2 linked regions of the Thiosocius teredinicola genome follow. The protein of the gene in region 2 interacts with the protein of the main gene of each other region in a pairwise test. Links are inferred from orthologs where the notes say so. Each region holds a gene or a part of one and is shown on either strand. Other genes may lie near its edges.

Region 1 (6,821 bases), 560 kb from region 2 along the record:
TTACACAACCCTTGAGAGTTTTAAGGAGTCGAAAATGCCGAAAATCAAAACCAACCGTGGCGCTGCAAAGCGTTTCCGGATCACTGCTGGTGGCGTCAAGCGTAACCAGTCTCACCGTCGTCACATCCTGACCAAGAAATCGACCAAGCGTAAGCGTCAGCTGCGTTCGCCGTCGATGTTGCACAAGAGTGATGTGGCAGCAGCGCGTCGCATGATTCCGTACGCCTGATCGATAAGGAGACTGAGTAATGCCAAGAGTTAAACGTGGTGTACAGGCGCACGCCAAGCACAAGAAAGTTTTAGATGCTGCAAAAGGTTATTACGGCGCACGCCGCAAGGTTTACCGTGTAGCCAAGCAGGCTGTTATCAAAGCCGGTCAATACGCGTATCGCGACCGTCGCGTTAAGAAGCGTGAGTTCCGTGCGTTGTGGATCCAGCGTATCAACGCCGCTGCGCGACTGTGCGACATGTCGTACAGCCGCTTCATCGACGGCTTGAATAAAGCCGGCATCGAAGTCGACCGCAAAATGCTGGCCGATATCGCCGTTCACGACATGCCGGCGTTTGAGCAACTCGCTGAGAAGGCCAAGGCTGCCCTCGCGAGCTGATGACGGCGCCGGGCGTTGCGTCCGGTGTATGCGTGATCGATAGAGAAGGGGGAAGGCCGGGCCGGTCTTCCCCCTTTTTGTTGCCTCGCGGTGTGGCGCCGCCGGGTTACGACAGAACAACACCAGGGGAAACGCTGCGTGTGCGCGTGGCGAATGTGATATGAGCGAAAATCTAGCGACGTTGTTGGAAAGTGCGCTGGCCGCGTTGGCCGCAGCAAAAGACCTGCGCGCACTCGATGAAGTGCGGGTTCAGTATCTTGGCAAAAGCGGTTTGTTTACCGAACGCCTGAAGCAGCTGGGCAAGCTGCCACCGGAAGAGCGCAAGAGTGCCGGCCAGGAAATCAACAAGGCCAAGCAGGCGTTTCAGGCCGAGTTGGAATCGCGCAAGCAGGCGATTGAAGACGAGGTGTTGGCACAGCGCCTTGCCTCTGAAACGATTGACGTGACCTTGCCGGGCCGCGATGTGGCATCCGGTGGTTTGCATCCGGTCACGCGCACCATGCAGCGCATCCAGGCGTTCTTCGCCAGTGCGGGCTTCGAGGTAGCCGAAGGCCCGGAGATCGAAGACGACTTTCACAACTTCGAGGCGTTGAATATCCCCGCGCATCATCCGGCACGCGCGATGCACGACACCTTCTATTTCGACGAGCATCTGCTGCTGCGCACCCATACCTCGCCGGTGCAGATCCGTCATATGAAAGACGCGCAGCCACCGATGAAGGTGATCGCGCCCGGCCGCGTGTATCGCTGCGATTCTGATCTGACGCATACGCCAATGTTCCACCAGGTCGAAGGCTTTCTGGTCGATGAACAGGTCAGCTTTGCCGATCTCAAAGGCATTCTGAATGCCTTCCTGCACAGCTTCTTTGAACGTGACGATCTCGAAGTGCGTTTTCGCCCGTCGTACTTCCCGTTCACCGAGCCGTCGGCCGAAGTGGATATCCAGTGTGTGATGTGTAGCGGCGAAGGTTGCCGCGTGTGCAGTCACACCGGCTGGCTCGAGGTGTTGGGCTGCGGAATGATTCATCCGGAGGTATTCCGTCACGTCGGTATCGATAGTGAGAAGTACCTCGGCTATGCCTTCGGCATGGGTGTCGAACGCCTGGCCATGTTGCGTTACGGCGTCAACGACCTGCGATTGTTTTTCGAGAACGACCTGCGATTCCTCAAGCAGTTTGCCTGAGCATCCGCTGTGCGTTCATCGATATCGAATTGAGTTAGGAAAGAACAATGAAATTCAGCGAAGCATGGCTGCGCGAATGGGTTAATCCCGACATCTCCACGGACCAACTGGCCGATCAGTTGAGCATGGCCGGCCTCGAGGTCGACTCGGTTGAACCGGCGGCGCCAGCGTTTACCGGTGTCGTGGTCGGCGAGGTCTTGAGCCGTGAGCAACATCCGGATGCGGACAAGCTCAGCGTCTGCTCGGTCAACATTGGCGCCGATGCGCCGTCACAGATCGTGTGCGGTGCGCGCAACGTGGCCGCTGGCATGAAGGTGCCGGTTGCGACGGTAGGTGCGCGCCTGCTCAATGACTTCAAGATTAAGAAGGCGAAGCTGCGCGGTGTCGAATCGCTCGGCATGATCTGCTCGGCATCTGAACTCGGCCTTGCAGAGACGTCCGACGGCATCCTGCCGCTGCCGGCCGATGCGCCGGTGGGCAAGGACTTCCGCGATTATCTGTCGCTCGATGATGCCTGCATCGATGTCGACCTTACGCCTGATCGTGCCGATTGCCTCAGCGTTGCCGGTATCGCGCGCGAGGTGGGTGTACTGAACCAGGCGGCGTTGACCGCGCCTGACATTACGCCCGTGTCGCCTTCGATCGACGATCAGTTCGCGGTAATGGTCGACGCCCCCGCAGCATGTCCGCGTTACCTGTGCCGCATCGTGCGTGGTATCGATGCCGCGGCAGCGACGCCGGATTGGATGGTCGAGAAGCTGCGGCGCGGCGGCGTGCGTGCGATCTCGCCGGTGGTCGATGTCACAAACTATGTGATGTTGGAGTTGGGGCAGCCGATGCACGGCTTTGACCTGGGAACACTCGCCGGCGGCATCAAGGTGCGCATGGCAGAGCCGGGTGAGAAGCTCACGCTGCTCGATGGCAGCGAGGCCGAGTTGCGCAGCGACACGCTGGTGATCGCTGACCATGAAAAGCCATTGGCGATGGCCGGCATCATGGGTGGCGAAGGCTCGGGTGTGACCGACGCGACCAAAGACGTGCTGCTCGAATCGGCGTTCTTCGCCCCGCTGGCGATCGCCGGCAAGGCGCGCAGCTACGGCCTGCACACCGATTCGTCGCATCGCTTCGAGCGCGGCGTGGACTATGAGCTGCAACGTACGGCGATTGAGCGCGCGACAGCCTTGCTGACAGATATTGTCGGTGGTCAGGCCGGACCGATCACCGAGGCGGCGTCGGTCGATGATCTGCCGAAACAGCAGGCGATCGCTTTGCGCAGTGAGCGTATCGTCCGTCTTCTCGGCGTGCAGGTCGACGATGCAACCGTTGAGGACATCCTCAAACGTCTCGGCATGGCGGTGGCGTCGACTGATGGCGGTTGGAAGGTCACTGCGCCGAGTGCGCGTTTCGATATCTCGATCGAGGCGGACCTGATCGAAGAGGTCGGTCGAATCTATGGTTATGCGAACATCCCGGCCAGCCTGAGCTCGGCGCCGGTCAGTGTCGCTGTCCGCCCCGAGGCTGAGTTCAACCTCGCGGCCGCGAAGCAGATGCTGGTACATCGCGGTTACCAGGAAGCGATCACCTACAGTTTTATCTCGCCGGAGTTGGCCGAGGTGATCACACCCGACGTCGAGCCAATTGTGCTGGCCAATCCGATTTCGGCCGACATGGCGAACATGCGCGCCAGTATCTGGCCCGGATTGGTACAAACGCTCAAGCACAACCTGGCCCGTCAGCAGAGCCGCGTGCGCCTGTTCGAGAGCGGACTGACCTTCATCCGGCGCGAAGGTGAGCTAGAGCAGCATCCCAAACTGGCGGGGCTGATCTTCGGCCCGGCCCAGGTACCGCAGTGGGGTACTCCGCCGCGAAATGTCGATTTCTTCGACATCAAAGCAGATTTACAGTCTGTGTTACAACAAGTTAGCGAAGATACTGAATTTAGTTTCGAGATTTGCGAGCATCCAGTGCTGCATCCCGGGCAAGCTGCCCGGATTACGCGCAATGGCGAGTTCGTCGGTTGGATCGGGGCGCTGCACCCAGCGGCACAGAAGGCGCTGGATGTGCCGGCAGGCGTCTATCTGTTCGAAATCGACCTGTTGCCGCTGCGCACCGGCGGCATTCCAAAGTTCGAGCCGTTGTCGAAGTTCCCGGCGATTCGGCGCGATTTTGCCCTGGCCCTGGCCCGTGAGGTGTCGTACCAGGCCGTTCTCGACGTGATCCGTGACGTTGCCCCGCCGGTCGTCAGAGACATCCAGTTGTTTGATGTCTATACTGGAGAGAAATTAGATTCCGGTCTAAAAAGCCTTGCTTTGAGCTTGATTTTACAGGAATCTTCCCACACGCTTACGGATGCTGAGGTAGAAGACGCCACAGGTGTCGTTCTGAAGGCACTCGAAGCGCGTTTGTCGGCGAAACTGAGAGATTGAAGCAATGGCACTCACCAAAGCAGAAATGGCAGAACACCTGTTTGAAGAGTTGGGGCTGAACAAGCGCGAAGCCAAGGACATGGTGGAGATGTTTTTTGAAGAGATCCGCCTGTCGTTGGAGAACGGTCGGCAGGTGAAACTTTCCGGTTTCGGAAATTTCGACCTGCGTGAGAAGAAGCAGCGCCCCGGCCGGAATCCGAAAACCGGTGAAGAGATCCCGATTTCGGCGCGTCGCGTGGTCACGTTCCGTCCCGGCCAGAAACTGAAGGCTCGAGTAGAGGCATATGCTGGATCCCAACAGCAGCAACATTGAACTACCCCCGATACCGGGCAAGCGCTACTTCACGATCGGTGAGGTCAGCGAACTCTGCCAGGTGAAGCCGCACGTCTTGCGTTACTGGGAGCAGGAGTTCCCACAGCTCAAGCCGGTCAAGCGGCGCGGCAACCGACGTTACTATCAGCGCCATGACGTCGAGATGATCCGCAACATCCGTAGCCTGCTGTACGAACAGGGTTTCACCATCGGTGGCGCCCGTCAGCAGTTGTCCGGAGAAGGTCACAAGCACGAGGCGCCGACAGCGCAGGTTCAGGCGAGTCCGGATTCCATCAAAAAGCTGCGCAGCGACCTCGAAGAACTCCTCGAAATCCTGAAAAGCTGACCAGGAATTGCTTCATTGACAAAAAAGCGCCGCATCCATAGGATGCAGCGCTCGCATTTCGGAGCGTAGCGCAGGCTGGTAGCGCACCACAATGGGGTTGTGGGGGTCGGAGGTTCGAATCCTCTCGCTCCGACCAAATCTAAAAGAAGCTGCCGAAGGGCGGCTTTTTTATTGTCCAGAAGAAGCCACGATTCGAACCTCCGACATCAAAATGGCTGGTTCGACAAGGACCGGAGGTCCGCAGAACGGCCGAAGGCCGATAATCCTCTCGCTCCGACCAAATCTAAAAGAAGCTGCCGAAGGGCGGCTTTTTTATTGTCCAGAAGAAGCCAAGATTCGAACCTCCGACATCAAAATGGCTGGTTCGACAAGGACTGGAGGTCCGCAGAACGGCCGAAGGCCTATTGAAGAAACCCACTTACCTTCGACAACAACAACTCTTCGTCGATCGGCCTGTGCATGTACTCGTCGGCGCCGGCGGTGTTTGCCTTCGCCAGTTGCTTCTCGCGATCGTTGGCCGATATCAGAATCACCGGGATGCGTTGTGTTTTGGTGTCGGCTTTGAGTTGCTCGCATACCTGCACGCCATCCATGCCGGGCATGTCGATGTCCAGAAGAATCAGGTCGGGGCGCAGGCTGTGTGCGATGTCGACACACTCGTGTCCGGTCTCCAGTGTCACGATATTGCAGTGATTGCGTAGCGACTCACTCATCTGCTGCAGGTGGTTTTGATCGTCGTCGACGATCAACACGGTTTTGTGCGGTTGCTCTTTGCGCGCATAGACGCGATTGCGACCTTGTTGTTTTGCCTGATAAAGCGCCTTGTCGGCGGTTGCGACCAAGGTCTCGAGATCGGCGCCGTTGATTGAATCGCTACAGGCCACGCCGACGCTGGTGGTGACGAATTGTCCGGTGCTGGAGGATTCGTGTGGGATTTTCAAATCTTGTACGGCTTCGCGAACTGCGTTGCCCACCGTGATCGCGCCATCGAAGTCGGTGTCGGGCAGCAACACGATGAACTCCTCACCGCCGTATCGCGCGACGATATCGTCGGGTCGATGCACGCGCGATTTGATCGCCTGTGCGACGCGCTGCAGGCAGTCGTCACCCGCCGGGTGGCCGTATCGATCATTGAACTTCTTGAAATGATCGACATCCATCATCAAGACCGAGGTGGGGCGGTTGTAGCGGTTGACCGACGACCATTGTTTGGCGGCCAGCTCATCGAAGGTACGGCGGTTGTACAGCTGGGTCAGGCTGTCGCGCTGACTCAGTGCTTCGAGCTCGGCGTTGAGCGCGTTCATTTGGTTGCGCATCGTCACGATGCGTTCCATTGCGCGAATCTTGGCGTTGAGGATCACCTGGCTGATCGGTTTGGTCAGGTAATCGTCGCCGCCGGCCTCGATGCCTTCACAGACGCTGTTGTCGTCGGACTTGCCGGTCACGAAGATGATCGGTACCCAATGGTCGCCGAACCATTCGCGCATCAAGCGCGTGGTCTCGAAACCGTTCAGTCCCGGCATCTCGACATCCATGATGATCAGATCGAAGCTGTCGTTTTCGATCAGCTGCAGCGCCTCTTCGCCGGTCTTTGCCACCACGGCCTTGTGTTGTGCCTGTTCGATGTACGAGCACAAGGCGTGGCGCAGGGTGGCGCTGTCTTCGACGAGCAGAATCTTCACGTTAAGTAGGATTCCCTGTGCCGGCTTTGCAGATGCCGAAGAACACTACCGCTGTCAGCGCAGCGTCGACGAAACAGCCGCCTTCCTCGCGCGGCGATCGGCGCGCGCCGATAGCGCGCCAGGCATGACTGTTTGAATTCGAGATGGCCATTGAAGAGGGAACTAGGGTCTTTCTGAACATGGATTTGCTGCACCTGTTTTTTCGGTATGTCAGCGCAATTCTTGAACAGTTCCGAGGCGCGCGATTCGCATTCTTGGATGCC
Region 2 (6,714 bases):
GATTGCACACCCATGCGTTCAACCAGCTGCTTCAGCGCCGCCGCCTCCGGGCCATCGCCGGCGATCACGAGATCGAACTCCGGCAGTTGCTGCATCGCCTCGATGACCAGGTGATGCCCTTTGCGTTCGATCAGATGACCGACCGACAGCAGGGTCGGTCGCTGCGTGTAGGCCACGGCCTCGCGCAATGTGCTGCGATCGCTCGGCGGCTGAAAGAAGTTTAGATCGACACCGTTGCGCAACACCGTCGCACGATCATCGGCTACCCCCATTTCACGCAGATAATCTTTGAGCGCGCCGGCAACGGTCATCATGTGCGCGGCCTCGCGCGTGACCTCGAGGATCTGTTCGCGCGGCCCGGCATATTGTGGAATCAGATTGAGGTCGGTACCCCTTCCGGTCACGGTGAACGGTCGGCCGAACTCCTGTGCCAGCCGCATCGCCGCTATACCGTCAGGATAGAAATAGTGCGCATCGATCAGGTCAAAATCGAAACCCTGGTCGCGCACCGCCTGCACATAGGGCCGGACGGCGCGATAGAGCAGACCCGGCGTCCACCCCATGCCGATCTTCGGGATGACGAGGTAGCGCGGGTGAACCACGTCAATGCCGTGGCGCGTCTCTGTTTTTTCGACGCCGGCGAACTTGGCATATTCGCCGAACAGCGGGTGTTTAAACGGAAACCAGGGCACCGGCGCGATCACCCGGGCCTCGACTTCGGGCGCATAGCCGAGCAACTGTCGCAGACGGTTCTCGACGAAGATGCCGTGTGATGCCTGGCGCGAATTCGGATACAGCGTGCTGAACGTCAGTATCTTCATAACGGCGGTCAATCGTGCGGACGATGCGCTGCGGCCAGGTCGACGACCTTCTCGGCGTTACGCCGCCACAGGTACTCACGATTGAAGATCGTGTTGCGCGCCGCTTCGCTCATGCGCTCGAGCCGCTGCTGATCGGAGAACATGTCCTTGACGGCATCGACGAACGCGGGGCGATCGCCGGGCGGAAAGAACAGCGCATTCTCGCCTTCGGTCAGGATTTCGCGCGTGTTGCCCTGGTCGACCGAAACCACCGGCTTGGCCATTGCCAGGTATTCGAAGATCTTCATCGGTGAGGCGTAGGTAGTTGCAGCCGGCTGCAGCGCCACATCGATCGCGGCGAGATACTCAACGATCTGCGCGTGTTCGACTGCGCCGGTCACATGCACACGCTCGGCGACGCCGACCGCTCGGGCGGCCGCTTCGATGTCGGCACGCGCGGGACCATCGCCGATCACCAGCAGGTGTACGTCGCCGAGATCGGCCGGCCAGTCGGGCATGCCGCGCACCAGATCTTCGATGCCGTGCCATTCGCGCACCCAGCCGACAAATCCGACAACGCGTTTACCGTCCAGACCAAAACGCGCACGCACCGCGTCACCGGCATCGCGCCGACCGTGGAAACGCTCCGGATCGACGCCGTTACTCATCACCACGATTCGCTCGGCCTCGACACCCATGTCGACCAGGATCTGTTTCAACGGAGTCGAGACCGTAATAACGACCGTCGCGTGATTGCAGATCCAACGCTCGGCGCGGCGCGCCAGTCCGCCGAGCTTCTGCTGACCGAGGTCCGCCTGCTCCATCGCCAGCGGGCTGTTCACTTCGAGGATGACCGGGATCTTCAACACACGCGCAACCAGCACGCCGGAGAAATTGAACAGCGCGTAACGTTCGTAGATGAAATCGGGCTTGATGCGCCGCGCCGCCGAAAGCAGCTTGAAGAAACCCACCAGGTTGTAGCCGATCTCGGCCAACTCGCGGAACAGGTCGGGCAGATTATCCTTCAAGCGACTCAGCATCGAAGGCTTGGCATCGGCGTCACCGGTCGCCGGTTTGGGTGCATCACTGAGCACCAACGCGACCTCGTTCACCTCGTGGCCGCTATCCCGCAGGCTGCCGATGATCTCGCGGATATGGATACCTTGAGCGTCGCCGGCCTGGGTGCGGTGATGGTAGAGAATACGCATGTCAGCCTACAGTGCTCAGTGCTGCCGATGACTCGATCAGGGCGGCACAACGGCTGCCGCCCGTTGTGTGCATTCAGGGGCGATCGTCCACCACGTCTTCTTTCTTCACCGGCATCAGGTCGGCCTTGCTGACGCCGAGCCACAAGGCAACCGCCGAGGCGACATAGATGGTCGAGTAGGTACCGACCAAGACACCGACGATCAATGCCAGCGAGAAGCCGTAGACGTTCTCGCCACCAAGGAAGAACAGCGCCAGCAACACCACCAGGGTCGTACCCGAGGTCATAATGGTTCGCGCCATCGTTTGGTTGATCGAGGCGTTGACGATCGATGCCGGCGTGCCCTTGCGCATCTTGCGAAAGTTCTCACGCACCCGGTCGAAGATGACAATGGTGTCGTTCAGCGAGTAACCGATTACCGCCAGCACCGCCGCCAGCACCTGTAGATCGAATTCGATCTGCAACAGCGCGAACAAACCGACCGTGAACAACACGTCGTGTGCCAGCGCAGCCACCGCACCGACGGCGAAGCGCCACTCGAAGCGCATGGCGACGTACATCAGGATGGCGATCAAGGCGACCAGCACCGCCAGCGCACCGTCTTCGGTGAGTTCATCGCCGACCTGCGGCCCGACGAACTCGACGCGACGCATGTCGACTTCGCCATCGGCCGCGGCGCTGAGCGCGCGCAACACCCGGTCACTGACCTCGGCACTGTTCTTCTCCTCGCTCGCGGCATCCGGCGCGACACGGATCAGCACATCGCGCGGGGTACCGAAACGCTGCACGGTAGCACCATCGAAACCACCGTCGGCCAGCGCCTGGCGAACGGAGTCGAGTTGTACGTCCTGCTGGTAACCGACCTCGATCAACGTACCGCCGGTGAAGTCGATGCCGAAATTCAGACCGCGGATCGCGATGGCCGCCGCCGCGGCGATCAACCAGAGGATCGACAAGATGACCGCCGCGCGGCGTACGCGCATGAAGTCGATGTTGAGATTCTTGCTTACGATTTCCATCAGACTTCTCCGCGCCTAGATCGCCAGTTTCTGCACACGCCGACCGCCGTAGATCAGGTTCACGACGGCCCGGGTGCCGAGCAGCGCAGTAAACATCGAGGTCAGGATGCCGACCGCAAGCGTTACTGCGAAACCACGCACGGGCCCGCTACCGACCGAGAACAGTACGACCGCCGCAATGAGCGTGGTGACGTTGGCGTCGAGGATCGAGCTGAAGGCCCGCTCATAACCCGAATGGATACTCGCCTGTGGTGTCGACCCCACCCCGAGTTCCTCTCGAATGCGCTCGTAGATGAGCACGTTGGCGTCCACCGCCATACCGACGGTCAACACGATACCGGCGATACCGGGCACGGTCAGCGTGGCCTGCAGGATGGACATGACCGCAACGATCAACACGAGGTTGGCGACCAGCGCCAGGTTTGCCACCAGTCCGAAAGCCTTGTAATAGATCGCCATGACAATCATGACGGCGAGCAGGCCGACCGCGACCGAGATCATGCCCTGGTCGATGTTGTCCTGACCGAGGGTCGGGCCGATCGTGCGTTCTTCGACGATCTCGATCGGCGCGGCCAACGCACCGGCACGCAACAGCAGCGCGAGTTCGTGTGCCTCCTGCGGGCTGTCCAGGCCGGTCGTCTGGAAACGTGCGCCGAACGGCTCACGGATCGTCGCGACATTGATGACCTCTTCGACCCACTGCCTTACCGGCTTGCCTTCGGCATCACGGCTTACGGTGCGCTTTTCCTTGAAGACGACTGCCATCGGCTTGCCGACATTGTCGGTGGTGGTATCGCGCATGCGGCGCGCACCGTTGCTGTCGAGATTGACGATGACCGCCGGCTGACCGGACTGCTGATCAAAGCCGGACGACGCGCCGGTCATCTGGTCACCGGTCACGATCACCTGGCGTTTCAGCAGGATCGGTGTGCCGTCACGCTCGGCATACAGCTTCGAGCCGGCCGGCGCACGACCCGAGGCCTTCGCTTCGATCGCCTCGGCCGGACCGGCGTGCACCAGGCGATATTCCAACGTCGCAGTCGCTTCCAACAGGCCCTTGACCTGCGCCGGATCCTGCACGCCGGGCAGTTCGACGACGATACGACGATCACCCTGCTGCTGAATGATCGGCTCGGACACGCCGAGTGCGTTGACGCGGTTGCGCAGCGTGGTGATGTTCTGTGACAGCGCCAGCTTGCGCACTTCGCGCTCGCGGTCGGGAGACATCACCAAGCGAATGAAATAGCTGCCGCCTTCGTCGGCGGAAGACATATCGAGATCGCGCAGTTCTTCGCCAAGCACTTCTTCGGCGCGGTCGCGCGTCTGGGCGTCTTTGAAGCGCACCTCGATCGAGGTGCCGGATTCCTTGACGCTGACGTAGCGAATCGTCTCGCCACGCAGTGCGGTCTTAACGCTACCCGAGTAGCGCTCCACCGCGGTCTCGATCGCCGCCTCCATGTCAACGTCGATAAGCACGTGGATACCGCCGCGCAGGTCGAGGCCGAGGTTCATCGGCCGACCACCGATCGCGCTCATCCAGCCCGGCAGATCGGGTGAGATCGACAAGGCCGAGGTGTAATCCGGCGGCAGGGCCTTGGCGACGACAGTGCGTGCCTTGAGCTGGTCTTCGGAATCACTGAACCGGATCTGCAAGCGGCCATCGTCGAGCATCTTGTCGGCCTTGATCGGCACGTCGGCGCGCTGCAAGGCGTTGACCACGGCCATCTTGGTCGTCTCGCTGACCTTCTCGCCGCGCGCAGCGGATACCTCGATGACGGGATCCTGTGAAAAGACATTCGGCAAGGCGTACAGGAGCCCCACCAGCAGCACAAAGGCGACCAGCAGGTTCTTCCACAAGGGGTATTGGTTCAGCATGGGTTTCCGTGAAACTCGTGTGAGAGTTGGCCTGCGCAGGGCAGGCCATGCGGGCGTTTAAAGTTCTTTTAGGCTGCCTTTGGGCATTACCGCCTCGACGGCCGACTTGCGTACCGTGACGACGACATTGTCGGCGACCTCGACTTTCATGAAGTTCTCGCCGAGTTCGGTGATCTTGCCCATCAGACCACCCATAGTTTGGATCTCATCGCCCTTTTTCAAGCCACCGACCATGGCTTTGTGTTCTTTTTGGCGTTTGACCTGCGGACGGATCAGGAAGAAGTACATGATGACGAACATCCCGATCAGGAAGATGATCGACATGCCCCCATCGCCGCCGGCACCCGGTGCCGGAGCCTGAGCCATTGCGTCGGATATAAAAAAGCTCATCGTGCGCTCCCGTCGAATCTGGCGACCTGGCGGCCGCGCTTAACAAAGGCGCAAGATTATGCCATAGCTCAGACGGGGACGGGCAAACCGCGCTGTGCGTAGAAATCATCGCGGAAGCTGGAATAGGTTCCGTTCTCGATTGCCGCGCGTATCTGGCGCATCAAGGCCTGGTAATAGGCCAGGTTGTGGATCGTGTTCAAGCGTGAGCCGAGGATCTCGTTGCAGCGGAACAGGTGGCGCAGGTAGGCACGGCTGTAGTTGCGGCAGGTGTAGCAGTCGCAGGCCTCGTCGAGCGGCCGCGTATCGCTCTCGTGCACCGCATTGCGGATGCGCACCACCCCGTCGTGGGTGAACAGGTGGCCGTTGCGGGCATTACGCGTCGGCATCACGCAATCGAACATATCGATGCCACGGCGCACCGCCTCGACAATGTCTTCCGGCGTGCCGACACCCATTAAATAGTGAGGATGATCCGCCGGCAGGCGGTCTGCGAGGTAATCGAGCACGCGCCAGCGGTCGTCCGCCGGTTCGCCGACCGACAGACCGCCGACCGCATAGCCGTCGAAGCCGATCTCCGCGAGCCCCTGCAGCGATCGCTCGCGCAGCGCGGTGAACACTCCGCCCTGAACGATCCCGAACAGCGCATTGGGGTTGCCCGCGTGAGCCGCCTTGCTGCGCTGCGCCCAGCGCAACGACAGCTCCATCGAGTCGCGCGCCTCCTGCTCGGTCGCCGGATAGGGTGTGCACTCGTCGAAGATCATGACGACATCGGAGCCCAGCTCACGCTGGATCTGCATCGACTCTTCCGGCCCCATGAACACCTTGGCGCCATCGACCGGCGAGCGAAAATGCACGCCCTGCTCGGTGATCTTGCGCATCTGGCCGAGCGAATACACCTGGAAACCGCCCGAATCGGTCAGAATCGGCCGCTCCCAGTGCATGAAATCGTGCAGATCGCCATGCGCTCGAATGACCTCGGTGCCGGGTCTCAACCACAGGTGGAAGGTGTTGCCGAGAATGATCTCGGCGCCCAGGCCCTCCAGCTCTTCCGGCGTCATGGCCTTGACGGTGCCGTAGGTGCCGACCGGCATGAATGCGGGGGTCTCGATGGTCCCGCGGCCAAAATGCAGGCGGCTACGGCGCGCATCGCCATCCTGACCCAGACGCTCAAATCTCAACTGACACCTCGATAAATTCTATTAATAATTGACCATTCGGATCTTATATTAGAGAATAATTATGTACTGATTGAATCAGTACATTCCTCCATCCTCCTTTGGTGGAACTTGGCGCGGCACCCCCTGCCGCGCCTTTTTTACGCCTGCCGTTCCAGAAACATGGCATCGCCGTAGCTAAAAAACCGGTACTCGGCCTCGACCGCGTGGCGATAAGCGGCCATGGTCGGCTCATAGCCTGCAAAGGC

Evidence for each region.
Region 1: the proteins of secD (region 2) and pheT interact in binary tests that used the Escherichia coli proteins (3 or more experiments, as listed by UniProt). The link is inferred for Thiosocius teredinicola from one-to-one orthologs.

What each region holds. Positions count from the first base shown.
Region 1 is NZ_CP019936.1:1,924,211-1,931,031, forward strand. The notes cover bases 1,517-4,527. They hold pheT (phenylalanine--tRNA ligase subunit beta), read left to right. Parts: upstream 1,517-1,838; coding sequence 1,839-4,217; downstream 4,218-4,527. Other genes in these bases: pheS (phenylalanine--tRNA ligase subunit alpha), read left to right, coding at 1,517-1,791; B1781_RS09275 (integration host factor subunit alpha), read left to right, coding at 4,222-4,527; B1781_RS09280 (MerR family transcriptional regulator), read left to right, coding at 4,502-4,527. Outside these bases: rpmI (50S ribosomal protein L35), read left to right, coding at 35-229; rplT (50S ribosomal protein L20), read left to right, coding at 249-608; more of pheS, read left to right, coding at 769-1,516; more of B1781_RS09275, read left to right, coding at 4,528-4,530; more of B1781_RS09280, read left to right, coding at 4,528-4,876; B1781_RS09290 (diguanylate cyclase), read right to left, coding at 5,278-6,558.
Region 2 is NZ_CP019936.1:1,362,033-1,368,746, reverse strand. Bases 2,471-5,374 are described here. They hold secD (protein translocase subunit SecD), read right to left. Parts: upstream 4,899-5,374; coding sequence 3,042-4,898; downstream 2,471-3,041. Other genes in these bases: tgt (tRNA guanosine(34) transglycosylase Tgt), read right to left, coding at 5,360-5,374; yajC (preprotein translocase subunit YajC), read right to left, coding at 4,959-5,291; secF (protein translocase subunit SecF), read right to left, coding at 2,471-3,026. Also shown: B1781_RS06705 (glycosyltransferase), read right to left, coding at 1-821; B1781_RS06700 (glycosyltransferase family 4 protein), read right to left, coding at 830-2,008; more of secF, read right to left, coding at 2,082-2,470; more of tgt, read right to left, coding at 5,375-6,469; tRNA preQ1(34) S-adenosylmethionine ribosyltransferase-isomerase QueA, read right to left, coding at 6,607-6,714. UniProt on the Escherichia coli protein: Part of the Sec protein translocase complex. Interacts with the SecYEG preprotein conducting channel. SecDF uses the proton motive force (PMF) to complete protein translocation after the ATP-dependent function of SecA.